Regions from separate parts of the Microbulbifer sp. 2205BS26-8 genome, predicted to be linked through region 1. Evidence: predicted binding sites of a transcription regulator. Region 1 holds the regulator's gene; each other region holds the start of a gene.
What was found. The regulator PhoB, encoded in region 1, activates phosphate uptake and scavenging genes when phosphate is short. The targets are predictions, from matches to a motif close to TGTCATAAANNTGTAACA.
Positions count from the first base shown of each region.

Region 2: a site for PhoB is predicted at 2,785-2,802, ahead of Q5Y71_RS15295 (alkaline phosphatase PhoX). Genes of this name have one in related genera too.
Region 3: a site for PhoB is predicted at 3,043-3,060, ahead of Q5Y71_RS07610 (PstS family phosphate ABC transporter substrate-binding protein). Genes of this name have one in related genera too.

Region 1 is NZ_JAVAMR010000053.1:3,546-9,525, forward strand. Features, by position in the region: gene Q5Y71_RS14265 (DUF938 domain-containing protein) at 1-217, shown strand, start outside; gene Q5Y71_RS14270 (hypothetical protein) at 233-592, shown strand; gene phoR (phosphate regulon sensor histidine kinase PhoR) at 621-1,955, opposite strand; gene phoB (phosphate regulon transcriptional regulator PhoB) at 2,093-2,797, opposite strand; gene ubiA (4-hydroxybenzoate octaprenyltransferase) at 2,906-3,748, opposite strand; gene Q5Y71_RS14290 (chorismate lyase) at 3,784-4,386, opposite strand; gene Q5Y71_RS14295 (dicarboxylate/amino acid:cation symporter) at 4,533-5,852, shown strand; gene recG (ATP-dependent DNA helicase RecG) at 5,860-5,980, opposite strand, start outside.
Region 2 is NZ_JAVAMR010000064.1:4,131-10,110, reverse strand. Features, by position in the region: gene Q5Y71_RS15305 (DUF6632 domain-containing protein) at 1-129, opposite strand, end outside; gene Q5Y71_RS15300 (hypothetical protein) at 264-410, shown strand; gene Q5Y71_RS15295 (alkaline phosphatase PhoX) at 1,453-2,682, opposite strand; gene Q5Y71_RS15290 (universal stress protein) at 3,350-3,790, opposite strand; gene Q5Y71_RS15285 (DUF6632 domain-containing protein) at 5,120-5,509, opposite strand; gene Q5Y71_RS15280 (DUF6632 domain-containing protein) at 5,787-5,980, opposite strand, start outside.
Region 3 is NZ_JAVAMR010000016.1:2,970-8,949, forward strand. Features, by position in the region: gene pstA (phosphate ABC transporter permease PstA) at 1-391, opposite strand, end outside; gene pstC (phosphate ABC transporter permease subunit PstC) at 384-1,763, opposite strand; gene Q5Y71_RS07610 (PstS family phosphate ABC transporter substrate-binding protein) at 1,905-2,957, opposite strand; gene Q5Y71_RS07615 (TRAP transporter small permease subunit) at 3,140-3,712, shown strand; gene Q5Y71_RS07620 (TRAP transporter large permease subunit) at 3,709-5,073, shown strand; gene Q5Y71_RS07625 (acyl-CoA thioesterase) at 5,206-5,595, shown strand; gene Q5Y71_RS07630 (TRAP transporter substrate-binding protein) at 5,877-5,980, opposite strand, start outside.

The DNA.
Region 1 (5,980 bases):
CGGACTTTTGATTGTCTACGGCCCCTTGAAAATTGCCGGGGCGTTTATCGGACCCAGTAATGCCGATTTTGATCTCTGGTTAAAAGCGCGCAATCCCCTAAGTGGTATTCGCGCCCTCGAGTGGCTGGATCAACTGGCTGCAGATGCGGGCTTCAAGCGCGAAGAGTTAAACTATCTGCCGGCCAACAACCAACTGGTGGTCTGGTGCAGAGAATGATAACAAGGAGTCACTATGCCTGCATGGTTTGAAATATCGGTCATTGTCGTCTGTGCTATTGGCGCTGTGTTCTTTTTTGCCAAATACCGCGAGACCGCCGCCACCCTGCACGAGAGTGAACGCATAAAAACACATCTGTCCAACGACCTGAATCGCTACCGGGACGTGCCCCGCCTGCGTGCCCTGCGCGATGCAGTGCTGGGCAGTAAACCACTACCCACCGATGATGACGGCAATGAGCACTTGTTGCTGCGCGACGCAGACCTGCAACTCCATCACCTGGTTCTACGCAGGGAGGCTACTCCGGTTGACGATGACGACAACATCACCTACACGAAAAATGGTGAGCAGGTGAAGCTGGAAGAGTTGAAGTAATTGCTCTCTGTGGCTAGGGAAAGCCGCGCTAGGTGTTGGCCATCTCTTCGCTGGCTTCCGGTGTGTGGACGGGTTTTGCGGTCAACTTGTGCTCGGGAAAGTGCAACGTGAAGGTACTGCCCTGAGCGGGGGTGCTCTCTATGCTCATCTCGCCACAGTGGCGCAGCAGTACATGCTTAACGATCGCCAATCCCAGCCCGGTCCCACCACTGCCCCGCGAACGACCGGGGTCGACCCGGTAAAAGCGTTCTGTCAGCCGGGGAATATGTACCGGATCTATGCCAATGCCCTGGTCCTGTACGCTGAAATGACCACCACGACGGTCCTGCCACCAACGCAGCTGAATTGTCCCCCCCGCCGGGCTGTACTTCACGGCGTTGAGCACCAAGTTGGCGAAGGCGCTGTGCAGCTCGCCGGCGTTGCCACGGATGCGGCTGTCGGCTTCGCACTGTACCAAGACCTTGTGGCGACTGCCGGTAAAACTGCGCGCCTCCCGCGCAACCCGCCCTATCAGTTCGCGTACATCCACCGGCACATCACCAATCTTGCACTCAGAGGTCTCCAGGCGCGCCAACAGCAGCAGATCGTTGACGAGTGCCGCCATGCGCGCGGCCTGCTCCTCCATTTGCGCCAATGGTCGCTGCCAGGCTGGCGGTGCCACATCACTGCCCTGCAGGGTTTCCAGGTAGCCGGTGATCACAGTCAGGGGCGTGCGCAGTTCATGGGAAACATTGGCGACGAAATCGCGGCGCATTTGTTCCAAATTGCGAAGGCGGGTGATATCACGAACAATGACCAGTGCTTCATTCTGGCCGTAGCGGGTGACTTCCAGCTGAAGTAGAAGGGCCTCATTGCCGGGGGCTGGCAGGGTGAGGGGCTCCCGCACTTCCCCGGCGTCGCTGTGCATGTAACTGACAAAGCCGGGGTCACGCACAAAGTTGACCAGCGACTGTCCGGTATCACTGGCCTGCAGGCCGAGGAGTTCACCGGCGGCGGGGTTCCACCAAGCCAGATTATCGCCGTTCTCCAACGCCACTATGCCCTCGCGCAGGGCATTGGTGCTGTCCTGTACCCGGCGCAACATGGCGTGCAATTTCTGTCTTTCACGGCGGTGGCGGCGCTGTATACGGTAGAAATCGTCGTAGATCTCCCCCCAGATGCCAAAGGTGGAGGGCGGCGGGCCGCGCCGGCCACCGGCCAGCCAGCGATTGAAGCGATGCTGCTGCCACAACAGCGATACCAGATAGACAGCCAGGCCCGCGATCAGGGCAATCGACCAGTTGCCCCAGATGAAACTGAGGATGATGCAGCCCAGGGCAATAAGGACAAAACGCGAAAACTCGCCAATACTGCGATCAAACATAGCCAAGTCGTGTTACCAAACGGACAACAGGGGGGATCGTTTCCTCCCCAACTGAATCACCTCTGGGAATCCGCCCGCTGAGCAATGGGCGTATCGGTGGGGATTCCGCGGGCACCAGTGTCTGCCCTGTGAAATTGTCACACTTTTTCAACAGTTTGCACAGAAAATCGATAGCCGGTGCCCCGCACCGTCTGGATATAGCGGTCGTGGCGGTCCAGTGCTAGGGCCTTGCGCAAGCGGCGGATATGTACGTCCACGGTGCGCTCCTCCACATAGACATTACCACCCCAGACATGGTCGAGCAGCTGGGTGCGGGTATAGGCGCGCTCCTGGTGGGAGAGGAAGAAAGTAAGGAGGCGGAATTCGGTGGGGCCCATATCGACCGGTTGGCCCTTGATGGTGACCCTGTGACTGAGAGGGTCCAGTACCAGATGCCCGGCGCTGAGGGGGTCCTCGGGAGTGGCCGGGCCAGCGCGGCGCAACACCGCTTTCAGTCTGGCCACCAGTTCGCGGGGGGAGAAGGGCTTGGTAATATAGTCGTCCGCGCCGGTCTCTAGCCCTTTGATTTTATTATCTTCCTCGCCTTTCGCGGTGAGCATGATAATGGGCACGGCAGTGGTCAGTTCGTCGCGCTTGAGACGCCGGGCCAGTTCCACCCCGGACACATCCGGCAGCATCCAGTCCAGCAGAATCAAGTCCGGCTTTTCGTCGATAACCAGAGCGTGGGCCTCGCGCGCATTCTCCGCCTCCAGACAACGGTAATCCGCCATTTCCAGTGCCACCCGCAGCATATCGCGCACCGCGGCCTCATCATCGACAATCAGGATCGTTTTACTATGCATTTGTCTGCTATTTCCGCTCTGTTGTCAGGATTTCCCATCACCGCCGGGGATTAAACGGGAATAGTATGACAAATATATGACGATCTCCCCCAGGCTCCCAATGCTGGGCTAATTCAGCAGGTATTGCATTGATATACCCATGAAAATAGCCAAACCCACCCAGTTATTGTTGAGAAAAGCCTGAAAACAGGCAACCCGCTCCCGCTTGCGAATCAGCCACTGCTGGTAGGTGAAGAGTATCGCCACAGCGACCAAACCCAAATAATAGACGGTGCCCAATCCAAAGCGCTGACCGAGGAACAAAAGAGCGATCAATACCAATAGCTGCAGGGTTGCAGTCAAAGCCCTATCCATGTCGCCAAACAGGATCGCCGTGGATTTCACCCCGATTTTCAGATCGTCGTCGCGGTCCACCATCGCGTAGAAGGTGTCGTAGCACAGGGTCCACAACAGGTTTGCTGTGTACAACAGCCATGCCTGGGGGGGGATTTCGCCGCTGACCGCGGCAAACGCCATGGGGATACCCATACTGAAAGCGGCCCCCAGGACTACCTGCGGCAGATGGGTGTGACGCTTGGCAAAGGGGTAGCAAAAAGCGAGCCCCAGGGCCGGCAGCGACAGGGTTATCGTGAGTGTGTTGGTAGTCAGCACCAACGCGAAAGCCACAGCGCTGAGTCCGGCGAATAGCCCCAGAGCCGCACGGGGGGAGACACTGCCGGTGGCGAGCGGACGCCCAGCTGTGCGTTTCACATGGCGATCAATTTCACGATCGGCGAAGTCGTTGACCGCACAGCCAGCTGCGCGCATCAGGATCACCCCGAGCGTAAACACGGCTGACAGGTGCAATCCAGGCCAACCGCCGGCGGCCAGCCACAGCGCGGACCAGGTGGGCCACAGCAGTAGCAGTATGCCAATGGGCTTGTGCATACGTGCCAGCTGCCAGTAGGGCATCACAGCGGGCCAGCGCCGTGCAAGATATTCGCTGATCAAGGCGGATTCTCTCTGTCGTTGGATGCGGTGGCCCTGCTGGGCGGCCCGTCGGGCCGGAAGCTCGAGAGAAAAGTCTCGGCTACCAGCAGTGGCTTGTCCCGCAGCCAGAATGTGGAGCGGCGCCCCCAGGCATTGTCACTCTCCCTATCGAGTGCTGCCAGTTGCAGGCAGGGGTTGCGTGTCAGGTGGTTGAACTCCATATTGCCACGGCGAATGCCGGGCTCGCTGAACAGCAATTCCCCCAGCGGCCGACTGTCCAGACTGCGCAGGTTGCGGGATTTGCCCTGCAGACTGCGCAAAGGCAGGATGCTGCGTGCAAAGACCCAGGGATGGCCGAGACCGTACAACAGCACTTCGCGCACTAGCGCTCGGCTGTGTGTACGCAAATTGAGTGCGCGGCACTCCTCCGCACGGGGCAGTTGCCAGCACTGGCTCAATACCTGCACGCGAAAATCCCCCCGGCTCAGTCGTTTGAGTGCGGCAGTGAGCGAACCGGGGTATTCCAGCCAGGGCAACAGCACCTGTGGGGGCTGAGGGTGGGCCGGCTCAAGCAACTGCCCATGCCAATCGCCAGTGGGTACAAACGGGGATTGGTACAACGATCACTCCGCAATCTGGAAAAAGCAGCATTGTACCTCGCCCGTTAACGGCTGGCCCCCTCCCGTTGCAGTTTTGCTCCCCGTGGTATCAATAGATATAGTGGGCAAAGCATTGAAAACAACGAATACACAGAGAGAAGCTTGCTATGGGGCTTACTACCAGAATTGTGATAGGCATGGTTACGGGTATTGCCCTCGGCCTGTTATTTAATACGCTCAGTATGAGCGGGTTCCCGGGGGCCGGGGTCAACGAGGCGATTAATGTCTACCTCACCGAAGGCTTGTTCGATATCGTCGGCCAGATTTTTATCGCCTCATTGAAACTCATGGTGGTACCGCTGGTGTTGGTTTCCCTGATCAGCGGTGCCTGCGCCCTATCGGAAGGCAGCCGCATTGGGCCACTGGCGGGTAAAACAATTCTGCTCTACATGATCACCACGGCAATAGCCATTACCCTGGCTTTATGCCTGGCTTTGGTATTTCAGCCCGGTGTCGGTGTGAACGAGGCAGCGGCACAGGCAACTGCCGTCTTCCAGCCAAAACAGCCTCCGCCACTCTCCGAGGTGCTGGTGAATATTTTCCCCACCAATCCGGTGGCAGCCATGGCCGAGGGCAATATGCTGCAGATCATTGTGTTTGCTCTGCTGATGGGTTATGCCATCTCCCGCTGTGGTGAACCGGGGCAGCGCATTGCCGCTTTCTTTAATGACCTCAACAGTGTTGTCCTGCGCATGGTCGGGGTGTTGATGGTATTCGCTCCCTACGGGGTCTTTGCCCTGTTGGCGAAGACCTTTGCAGATCTGGGGCTGGCAGGTTTGGTGCAGCTTGGGAAGTACTTCCTGGTTGTGCTGGGGGCCCTGCTGTTACACGCTCTGGGTGTCTATTCACTGATTCTCAAACTGCTGAGTGGGCTCAATCCGCTGGAGCTGCTCAAGAAGATGCGCTCCACCATGGTGTTCGCCTTCAGCACCGCCTCTTCGGCCGCCACCATCCCGGTGACCCTGTCGACCGTGGAGAAGCGCCTGGGTGTTGACAACAAGGTGGCGGCATTCACTATCCCGCTTGGGGCCACCATCAATATGGATGGCACCGCAATTATGCAGGGAGTGGCCACAGTCTTTATTGCCCAGTTCTTCGGTGTGGAGATCGGCTTGATCGGCTATTTGACCGTGATACTCACGGCGACCCTGGCCTCCATCGGTACTGCCGGTGTGCCTGGCGTCGGCCTGATTATGCTGGGTATGGTGCTACAGCAAGTGGGGCTGCCACTGGAGGGGATTGCCATCGTAATCGGTGTCGACCGCCTGCTGGATATGGTGCGCACTGCAGTGAATATTACCGGTGATTCGGTAGTGAGCAGTGTAGTGGCGAAAAGTGAAGGCGCCCTGGACGAGGAGACTTTCTACGACGCCAACTACGAAAGCGTGGGCATCAGCGATTCTAAAAATACCATCGGCGCCCATTGAGTTCCCATCAAGCCTCGGCGAAACGGGGCTTGTTCTGTAACCAGCGCCGGATCAGCAGGCGCCGTATTTCCTGATTGAGTGCCGGGGATGCAGCAATCCTTTGTACCTGCGGCAGTAGCCCGGCATCC
Region 2 (5,980 bases), on a different contig from region 1:
CTGCGGCGGTGTCAAACCCCACCCCGCAGGCCATATCCATGCCATCATCGGGTACATGGCAAAGATAAATATCATGCCTATAGCAATCAAGGCAATAGGAAGATACTTGGCGCGAGTAATGTCATCCATATTTGTCTCCGAGATACGGACCGCTATAGGCGTTGTCAGTAGAAAAAACTGTATTCTGTCATATATATATAGACTTATCGCCTAATTCATTCCTGAGCTCCGTCCAATGCAGGCTTTTCGTTTCTGGTAACCCAGTGTTCGATAAGGAATACATCGCGGTAGAGGAATTGTCCTGCCGCTGTTACGGGAAGAGCCATTTTCAGAACGACACGTTGCGCCGTTCGATCACAGTCAGGGAGCAGTTTAACATGTTGGTAGTGATCAACTCCGGTTACCGCTAGGCGACCCACTGTGCCAGTATCGGTTCCACCATGACACACACTACCGGGCAGGCTGTGGATATCTCTGTGGCCCTGGTATACGCCTATGAGTTGCTGAGCACTGCATTGGAGGGTAGAAAAGCCGGTCAAACGACTCTAACCTATTGCTTTGCATGGGCTTTACCACTTGTATTGGGCCTTGGATTTTCACCATTTCAATGATACCTGTTTAGAAGGAAATCATTATGAGAATGGCGTAAGAAACGCCACTAAAGAGAGAAAAGCCAAGACGCGAGAAGTATATAAATCGTAAAGATATCCGAGGGTTTTGGTTTGTAAAATTGATACATAATTCATCTGCAGGAGTTTTCATAGCACACTATATAAGCTGGCCGTGCAAAAATCGGGCTGGCATGGTGAAAGCCGGAGATTTTTACGGGCCAAAATTTGGCTTGATAAGTAGTCCGAAGCTATTAAAACTCGATAGGAAAGCTCTGGACGAATCAGTCGCAGATAGACTTTGGGATGTGTCCGAAAAAGTCACACAAGTTGCATATAATTAGGTGCCGTATTACTGGGCAGAGACATCTTACCCCAGTAATCTTGGGCTCGCCCCTGTCCCGCTGCATTGTAGATCCACCCATCAGTAATCTTTGGGCGATATCAATTTGGAGCTTTTTGTTTTAGCGGTGTAAATCCACTACTGTGCCCCTGATATCTCTACCAGACACCCACGAACTAAATCCGGACACTGCGCCGGTTTTTTATACTTGGAGAAAGTGACGCCACAAATGGACTGGAGGCCGGAAGTGTCACATTCATTAGAGCGGTGCACTATCATACTTCCCCTTTGGTGCTTATCGCTGGGTACTATTTCGCAAAGTTGAAGCCCTGCAGGCCAGTGCTGTGGTCGAGGGCCCCGAGAGCGGTACACTGAACAAAGCCGTGTGGCGTATTGAGTCGATCATACCGCATCCGTTGCAACTATTGTGGTACGCACGATGCTCAGGTAAAGACGCCAGGAAAATGTCCACGCCCGCATCAGCGGAACGCAGACTCCAGCCTAAAGCGCCAGAATCTCAGAAAACGGACCGGTTACCTCATAGGTAATGCCCAGACCGGAGCCACCGCCAAACACTTCACTGCCTCGCTGGGAGCTAAAATACAGCCGGCTGTGATCCGGGCTGAAAGCAGGACCAGTGATCTCAGAATTGTCCTGGCCAACGATCTGCAGCAGAGGGGCCAGGTTACCCTCCTGATCAATCACCACGATCTGCATGTCGCCACCATCTTCCGCTACCAGCAGGTCGCCGCCAGAGGATACGGTAATGTTATCCACGCCGGTGAGAATCGGTTCCGGTGCGGTGGCGGCATCGTACAGAATACTCAGCTGGTTGAGGTTGGTATCCAGCTTCCATACCCGGTTATCGCCTTTGGTCGTGAAATAGACGAAGCCATCGGCGTACCAGATACCTTCGCCGCCATTAAAAGCGGTGCTTTCCGGCAGTTGCTGGCGCGTGGGTGTTTGGAATAAGTTAGGGGTAGGATTGGGTACGTCGAGCCAGGTTATATAGCCCTGGCTGTCCACTGAGGCGGCCTGCAACACGCCGGCGTGGAGGTTCAGCCGGTTCTGGCTGTCCAGGCCGTCGGGTAAGAAGCGGTAAAAGCGGCCATCGTGTTCATCCTCGGTCAGAAAGAGCTGACCCAGTAAGGTATCAACGGCCACGGCCTCGTGCTTGAAGTAACCCAGGGCCGGGCGTTCTTCGGCAGCTTTCTGGCCGTAGGGATCACACTCGAAGACACGTCCAAAGTCGACTTCTTCACAGCTCAGCCAGCTGTTCCAGGGTGTAGGGCCGCCAGCGCAGTTAATGTTGGTGCTGCCGAGGATGCGGTAAGCATCGTCAACCACACCATCGGGACGAAAGCACACGGCGGAAACACCGCCGCCCAGCGGGGCAATGGTTTCACTGTTGGAGACATAGATCCAGCCGCCGTCCTGGGTGGGGAAAGTGGCGCCACCGTCAGGGTAGATATGCCAGCGGTAGCTGGTGCGTCTCCACCAGCGGTCTTTGATCAGGCGCTGGCCGGCGGCGGCAACAATGCGGCTGCGGAAGCCTAAGGGTAGGCGTAGACCGAGATCGTTAGGTGCCTCCAAATCGCCCACCTGGTCCAGGCCATAGGCTTGCAGGGGCCGGGTCATAGCCAGAAGACTCGGCCCCAGGGCCAGAGCGGCCAGTCCGGCGCTGCCGGTGCGGATGAGTTTACGGCGAGTAAGCGTGTGTGGATCGCTCATGCGCTAAATCTCCATCGTTGATTGGAATGGTGGGCTTTTCGTGGGCCAACTTCCATATTGAGTCAAAGGTATGACAGGATCGTGGGGTGGGGATGTTAGTTTCGAGACGTTTATATGACATGAGTAGGAAATTGCTATTGCACGAAGTATTTTTGAACCCCATGGTAGAGACATAAAAGCAGAAACTGACCCTGGAGAGTGTCGCTAAAACCTACTTGCGTCACCATTGTCCGGTGTCAAGTTCTGGAGCTGTGCACAAAAAGGCCATTTATTCATCTGTCACAAAGGTTACGTTTCTGTGTACAGAAAACTGGCAGTGTTGAAGTCAGCGCTTAGATCCTGCTTAGCGCTACCAGCTTTCGCAGGTATTTCAACGGGTTGCGGGAGATGAGAAATTGACTTTCAGGAGGCGCAGAAAAACTCGCAGAATCGGAACAGGACCTCTGCGGCCTTTTTTCTGAATGTTCCCTTTTCAAACCCCCTTGTCTTTAGACTGCCTATCCCGATGGATACGGATTTCATCGTATCACAGCCGGGTATGCCTGAATTGTTATATGCTGCCCAAACCTCCAGGCCGGAGAGCTTTTAGATCTCTGGGAAATGGAAGGTAATTCTTCCAGGGGGATATTGAGCTCCCCCAAAATAAATACAGCCCATTCTCCAGAGATTAGGGTACCAGTGTAATAGGCTTACCCACTGTATGGGCAAGAGAGTTAGCTACGCTTCCCAACACCAGATTCGCGAAGCGGGACCGACCGCGGCGTCCAACAAATATCTGGTTTGCTTTGGTTTCTTTTGCCCTTTTGTGAATAACCTCAACTGGTTTACCCCAGAGATATTCACTCTCAATCGCCACACCACTGTCTTTGTGTTTCTCAATGATGGGCGCTAGTATGTTGTTGTTGGCGTATTCTTTTTCTTCATATTTTCCACTATTATCAGTACGATAAACCACTTCATCGGTAGAATCATTGCTTGACCATGGTATAACAGTGATCATGCGTATTCTTGCCCCAGTCTGTTTTGCCATGCTAATGGCATAATCAGCAGCGCGGTTTCCCCATTCGCTACCATCTACAGCCACTAAATAGATTTTTTGGGTGGGCATTGTGCTTCTCCTTGATGTATGTTCGTAATAGCTGTGGAAATAATCATTCCGCAGTTTGTAAAAGTTATGACAGAGTATTCAGCTCAAAAGAACCTTACTCACCTTAACGCATAATAATATTATGTAATAGCCCCCTGGGACAAAATTTCACACTTCCGAGCTTTGCTGAACATCGCAGCCCGTTAGATGCTAGAGCCAACTGAACAGGAGGGCTTTTTATCAGGCCAATAAAAGCTACTGGGCCCATAGATTCTGGCCTGGCTGGAGTCATAGTCGTGGACTGGGGCTTTGTAGTCTTACTAGGCGTTTTCGCAAAGGGGGACTACGTCAAACATAGCCATCAAAGTGGATTTGGTCGCAAATAGCGCAGTCTATATTGGATTGTCTGCGGCGTCTTTTCGACAGCCATTGATGGCAGCATCAAAAATGACGCATCGCGGATATTCAACACGCCCTGCCTATGCCCTGCTTATCTGGGTAAATACGGATTTCGTTGTAATCAATACCATGCCCGGCTTGGCATGCCTGTGTGGCCTCTGATCAGTCTGGGCCACTAGGTGCTGTACGTCTTTGCCATGATATCCCATAGGTTTGATTTGAATTAAAGCGAGGCTGTTTGGCTCGTGGAAGTTTGGTGGGGTTTGACTCTTGGGCACATCGATATAAAAGCGGGTAGTGTTTCGTACCTCGTTAAACTTATCGTTTAGCCCACCGAGGCTTACCTGGCAAATGTGCTCCCTGGTTTTTCCTGTATGGTGTTGCTTGGATATATGGTTCAACAAGTAGCGGCAACGGTCGTTCTTGTGGCTAAATTTTTGGGTGCGGACGATGAGTATACTTAATTGATGGTGTGTCTTCAGGTAAGAGCTGAGGTGGCTGGCAGAAAGATTGTTCTTCTGTGCTTTGGATGTATCTATTGTCTTGCGCAGAGGCTGTCCTTTAGTGCTTATCAAACTGCAGTTCGTCGATCTCGGTAGTTCTCCCTACCTGAATGGGTCCACCCGTATAATGAGTAGACGGAGGATAAAACATGGGGATCAAACCCTCTAAACCAGTAGAAATTGTCGCCAAGTTAGGGCGAAACGAAGTACTATGCGTCCAGGGATGCTGCGTTTGAATGTGATACACCAGAGACGAATAACCGCGTTGTTGAGGTCTTGGGTTTAAAAAATAGCTTGGTTGTACACATCAGAACCAGTTAGTGCAATTTGCTGTAGGGTGTTGTGTCTGTAAAAAATAGCCCGCTGATTGGCGGTTTTTTATGTCTGTATTTAGTACAACTATCATGATCCGTGCTTCGGGGTATTCGCCATTGTACTTCAATGGCTGTTACTGTAGATCTTTGGTATGTCTGGGCATTAAATACCAAAGAATTCCAACAATGAAATACTGCACGAAGATATTGAGGGACCAGTTTACCTCACCGGTTCGATTAGCTAGTTCCATCACAAACATTGTGGTGCCACATATCAAATTCACCCAAATAGTGTACCAAATCAGACCGATATTTGTAGCGATGTTTCGGGCGGCGAAAATCAGGCATACACCCAGAGTTGCGTATATTGCCAGTCCAATGATTTGAAACTGTTGATACGGCGGTACCCACCCGTACCCTGGAGGCCATGCCAATCGCATCATCGGGTAAACACCAAAGATAAAAAATAGGCCTATCACTTTCAGGGTAATGGGGAGGCACTTCACACGAGTGGTGTCTTCCATAGGCTTCTCCAGAGCGGAGACCGCTTTTAAGTTGCTTTGACTCGCTCAATAATATAGACGAAATAGTTCTTAATACGCCCAGTGAGGCCCTCTTGGAAAGCACAATACGGCTTTTTATCTAAGATCACTGCCGCCAAAGAGGCCTCTGAAGCATCCAGTGGCAGACCCTGGTGAGTTTGAGTGAATGGGGTTTCCTCAAAACCGGTTGGAAATTTCAGCAAGGCCCATAAGTCAAGGACAACTTCAAATGCCTGCCGAAAGAAAGATCATTGGCGCGTCAAGAGGGGCGCTTTTTGTGTCTGGGCAGCAGATACCAGAGAACCCCTGCAATCAAATATTGTACCGGAACATTACCAAATAAGTTTGCATGCTCAGTTCGGTCAGCCAGAACCATCAACACCATAATGGTCGCATAGACTAAATTTAACCAGATGGCGAACCAGATCAGTTTGAGGTGAGCAGAGGGATTTT
Region 3 (5,980 bases), on a different contig from region 1:
TGTCGGCCAAACGGTCGCGCAGGGTAAAGGGGGCGCCGGAGGAAACCAGGCTGTACAGTTCACGCTTGGCACTGCGACCGGTCACCGAGGGAAAGCGCTCGCGCAGGGCCTGGCGAATCACACCAGTGAAATTGGCCCAGGCCAGACTCTCGTCATCTACCGTATCAATGCCGAGCACCTGTGCATCGTAGTGCACATCCAGCTGGATAGCGGTCTGCACAAAGGCACCGCTGCCCTTACTGATAATATCAATGAACAGGATTACGACCGCGAGTACGCCAAAAACAATACTGGCAACGCCGAGCCCGCGGAAGAGCTTTTCCTTGCGATGGCGGCTGGCAAGGCGCTTTGCGATGCGCTCGCGAACCTGTGCCTGAGTCAGATCATTCATACTGCTCCCGGTATTTTTTCACTACATGCAAGGCGATAAAGTTGAGTACCAGTGTGGTGACAAACAGCATCAGGCCCAAGGCGAAGGCGGCGAGGGTTTTGGGGCTGTCAAACTCCTGGTCTCCAACCAGCAGTGTCACTATCTGTACCGTAACAGTGGTAACCGATTCCAGTGGGTTGGCGGTGAGATTGGCCGCCAGTCCAGCTGCCATCACTACGATCATGGTTTCCCCAATGGCGCGGGATACCGCCAGCAACACACCGCCGACGATTCCGGGCAGCGCTGCCGGAATCACTACCTTGCGCACGGTTTCGGAGCGGGTGGAGCCCAGTCCCAGGGCCCCGTCGCGCAGGGATTGTGGCACCGCATTGATCACATCGTCGGAGAGGGAGGAGACAAACGGGATAATCATAATCCCCATCACTAGCCCGGCGGCCAGCGCGCTTTCACTGGATGCTTGCAATCCTATCGAGGTGGCCAGGTCGCGAATAAAGGGTGCTACGGTGAGGGCCGCAAAGAAGCCGTATACCACTGTAGGTACACCGGCGAGAATTTCGAGGGTGGGCTTGGCCACCGCGCGCACGCGTCGACTGGCATATTCGGCCAGATAAATAGCCGCCATCAGACCCACAGGCACCGCCACAAACATGGCGATGGCCGACACCATCAAGGTTCCGGTAAACAGGGGCACAGCGCCGAAAGCGCCGCTGGAGCCCACCTGGTCGGCACGCAGTGCCATCTGCGGGCTCCAGTGCAGACCAAAGAGAAACTCACTCACCGGTACAGACTGGAAAAAGCGCAGGGATTCAAACAATACAGAGAGCAAAATGCCCACCGTGGTAAAAATGGCTGCGCAGGCGCAAGCGATCAGAATCGCACGCAGTACCTTTTCCACTTTCTCCCGCGCGCACAGTTTTGGTGAGAAGCGCAGCAGGGCAAAAGCGGCCAGCCCCACCGCCAGTGTCAAACTTAAAAAGGCCTGCAAGTTGCTGGAATTGCGGCGCAGGCGATTGAGATAATCTGCTGCCGATTGCAACTGGGGCGTTTTTTCCCCAATCAAATGGCCGGCGGAGAGATTCTGGATTTGGGCGTAGAGTAGATTTTGCCCGGAGGGGGTCTCGGGTTTGTCGGGAAGGCTGCCCAACACCATCGTGCGAATGATCGCATCGTCGAAGGCGATCCAGGCACCCAGCAGCAGCAGGGCTGGCAGGCCGCACCAGAGTGCTGCAAACAGGCCGTAGTAACTGGGCAGAGAAGCCAGGTTGCGCACACCACCGAGACTGCGCGCGGCACCCAGTGCCCGGCTGAAGCCAGTACCGTAGACCACCAGTATCAACAACAGCAGGAGGGCGAGCAGTGTGGGAGTTTGCATTACTTTACCGTGCTGGAAGGGGTTGCTGAGAGCATTATCGCGACTTTCCCCCAGGTTTTCATCTGACTGTACAGAAGGAATGGCCAAACTCTCACGAGCTTGGCCGCCAAGTCCCTTTGATCATACATCTTCAGACCACAATTATTTTGCAGCAAGATTACCCAATGCATTCAGCTTGCGCACGTTGGTAGCAACCTGTTGGCGCTTTTCATCGGGCAGCGGGATCATGCCCTTGTCCGCCAGGTAGCCCTCTTCCCCCCAGGCGCGCGCACTAGTGAATTCCGCCAGGAACTGTCTGATGCCCGGCACCACATCGGCATGGGCCTTTTTGACATAGATAAACAGTGGGCGCGATACCGGATAGCGCTGGTCGGCAATGGAGTCGAATGTCGGAGCCTGACCTTCGATCAGGGACCCCTGCACCTTATCGGCATTCTGGTCGAGGAAGCTGAAACCAAAAATGCCCAGAGCATTGGGGTTGGCGACCAGCTTATTCACGATCAGGTTGTCGTTTTCACCGGCTTCCACGTAAGCGCCGTCCTCGCGCACATTGTGACAGATCACCTTGTATGCACGCTTGTCGGTTTTCTTCATGGCCTTGATCCAGCCAAAGGTTTTACAGCCACCCTCCAGGGCCAATTCGGCAAAGGCGTCACGGGTGCCGGAAGTGGGGGGCGGGCCCAATACTTCGATGCGGAGGTTGGGCAGGGCTGGGTTGACGTCTTTCCAGGTCTTATAGGGGTTGGTTACCAGGGTTTTTGAACCATCCGGGTTGGGCACTTTCTTGGCCAGGGCCAGGAAGATGTCCCTGCGGGACAACACAAACGGGGCCACTTTTTTTGCATTGGCAAGCACAATGCCGTCGTAGCCGATCTGCACCTCTACGACATCGACGTCATTGTTGTTACACATCTCCAGCTCGGACTGCTTGATGCGACGGGAAGCGCCGGTGATATCCGCAGTGTTCTCGCCAACCCCCTGGCAGAACAGTTTCATACCGCCGCCGGTGCCTGTAGATTCGACAACCGGGGTCTTGAACTGGGTAGCGCGACTGAATCGCTCCGCCACCGTCGTGGTAAAGGGGTAAACGGTAGAGGAACCGACAATACTGATATAGTCGCGAGCCGCCATAGCCACCTGGGCGGTGGCGAGGGTTAGCGCCGCCAGGGAAGTGGCCAGAATTTGCTTGTTCATGTAAAACTCCAGTGAGTGTTTTTTATTTCGCGCGGCGATGCTAGGAACAATAGGTGACGATTCTATGAATAAAAGATGACAAAAAGGTTACAACTTAAAGAGAGGCCTGCTGGTGCCGGAAGGGGCAAAACGGTAACCTTCACGGCATCGAGATAACAATAAGATGCCAGAGAGAATCCCCTATGCCATTTCTGCTGCGAGGCGCGCGCGTGCTGGAAGCTCTTTCCAGACGCACCGGTCACCTTCTCGCCTGGTTTACCCTGGCCATGGCATTGCTGCAAAGCGGTATCGTAGTGCTGCGCCGCTTCTTTGACAGCGGCTCTGTCGCCCTGCAGGAATCTGTTGTCTATCTGCACGGCGCTGTTTTTATGCTCGGACTGGCCTATGCCCTGCAAACCGATGCCCATGTGCGTGTGGACGTCTTTTACCGTCAGATGCGCCCGCGGAGCAGAGCCTGGGTTAATGCTATTGGCTATCTCGTCTTCCTGTTGCCCCTGTGCGGTTTCCTCCTGGTCAGCAGCTGGCAGTTTGTCCTCAACAGCTGGTGGGTATTCGAAGACAGTGCCAACGCCGGCGGCTTGCCTGGGGTCTTTCTACTCAAGAGTCTGATTCCACTGGCCGCAATCACGCTTACCCTGGCCGGTGCAGCCCAGTTTATCCGCGCCCTGATACAGTTGATGGAACCGCCCCCAGTGGCAGCTGCTGCTGCAACATCGCCGGCATTATCCAAACAGCCCGAGGAGACCGAAGTATGATCGAACTGGTCCCCCTGCTGATGTTTGCCGCTATCTGCGCCCTGCTGATGTTCGGATACCCGGTAGCCTTTACCCTCGGTGGCACTGCCCTTATCGCCGCAGGGCTCGGTATAGTCTGTGGTGTCTTCGATACAGAACTGCTGCGGGCCTTTCCCGATCGCCTCTACGGCATTATGCAAAACGGCACCCTGGTAGCGGTGCCGCTTTTTGTTCTCATGGGTGTCATACTGCAGCGGGCCAAGATCGCCGAGGATCTGCTGGTCAACCTGACCAGGGTCTTTATGGGCGCACGCGCGGGCATGGCCATTTCTGTCGTAGTGGTGGGGACACTCCTCGCCGCTAGCACCGGTATTGTTGGTGCAACTGTGGTCACTATGGGTCTGATGTCCTTGCCCACCATGTTAAAGCAGGGCTATGCGCCCAACCTCGCCACCGGCACCATCTGTGCCACAGGTACTCTGGGGCAGATCATTCCACCATCGATTGCACTGGTACTGTTGGGCGATACCCTTTCCAATGCCTACCAGCAGGCACAGCTGTCTGCCGGCATTTTCAATCCTAAGCCGATCAGTGTCGGAGACCTGTTTATCGGTGCCATTATTCCCGGCCTGTTGCTGGTAGCGGCCTATATCACTTATCTTTTAATGATTTCGCGCCGCGAGCCGGCCGCAGCGCCACCGGGGGAACGCAAAGCACTCGAGCCCTGGCCATTGCTGCACAGCCTGTTGCCCCCCATCACCCTGATGCTGGTGGTGCTGGGCTCGATAATGACCGGCGCCGCCACGCCCACCGAAGCCGCTGGCATCGGTGCCCTGGGGGCTGGTCTGCTGGCATACAGCCGTGGTGCCCTGGACCGGACAAGAGCGGGCGCGGTTGGGCGCAGTACCCTGCAAGTGACCGCTATGGTTTTCGCCATACTGATCGGCGCCTCTCTGTTCTCCCTGGTCTTCCGCGGTTACGGCGGCGAGGAGCTGGTCACAGGGATTTTCCACAGCCTGCCCGGGGGCGTTATGGGCGCAACCCTTCTGGTGATGGTGATGATCTTCCTGCTCGGCTTTATCCTAGACTTTTTCGAAATCACTTTCGTGGTGGTGCCCATCGTTGGACCTGTGTTGCTGGCAATGGGCATCGATCCCGTGTGGCTGGGGATTATGATTGCCATCAACCTGCAAACTTCCTTCCTGACCCCGCCATTTGGTTTTGCACTTTTTTATCTGCGCGGGGTGGCACCGAGTTCTGTAGCCACCTCGGCCATCTACCGCGGGGTTATCCCGTTTATTGCCATTCAGCTGCTGATACTTTGTGTGCTGGCTCTGTGGCCTTCACTGGCAACTTGGCTGCCAGCCATGGTCGCCCGCTGAGGAGACTGCCGAGAAGCGCCCGATTCTTGAGTTTTCACAAGCAGCCCTGATTATTTACTGGTCAATTTGTGCTAGAATACGCCACCTCCCCGGCAGTCGCCCCGAATAACGCTAATGATTTATGAGCAGTCGATGTCAGCACTAGATGAAAACCCGCAACCCACAGGCACACTCGCCCTGCAAACCCTGGCCATGCCCCGCGACACCAATCCCCAGGGGGATGTCTTCGCCGGCTGGCTGATGTCTCAGATGGACCTGGCCGGTGCCATCCTGGCACAGAGTATCGCCCGCGGCAGGGTCACCACAGTAGCGGTTGGCAGTATGGTGTTTTTGCGCCCGGTTCCGGTTGGCTCCACGGTCAGTTGCTACGCTGAAGCCCTAGAGGTGGGGCGCTCCTCCATCCGGACCATGGTCGAGGTGTGGTTGACGCGGGTCGATTCCGGGGAGCAGGTAAAGGTCACCGAAGGTGAATTTGTATTTGTGGCGATCGATGATAGCGGGCGCACCAGGCCGCTGCCATAGCGTAGTGTGTTACTCGACTGCAAAAACCAGATATCACTACCAAGCGAGCCCCCGATAGCTTGCTTGGTATTTTTCAATACTTAGATCGACTTTAGTTAAAATACTCATTTATCAAAGCAAATTCCCTCTGATAACTTTGATATTTCCACGCAGGTCCCTCACAACCATCATCATTGTCCTGCAAAAGATTGCCTCGCACCATTATCCAACTATTTTCACTGGCAACTTGATAAATAAAACAATATTACATTTTTGGTTATTTTGTGAGCATGCCCTCCTGTCTACTCGCTGCCATTGTTACCGTCTATCTTTCGTGTCTTATAATAAGCTTCTTCACTGATTTGGTGATACGCCTTTACATCCTGCTCGAATGCCTTAAATGCCT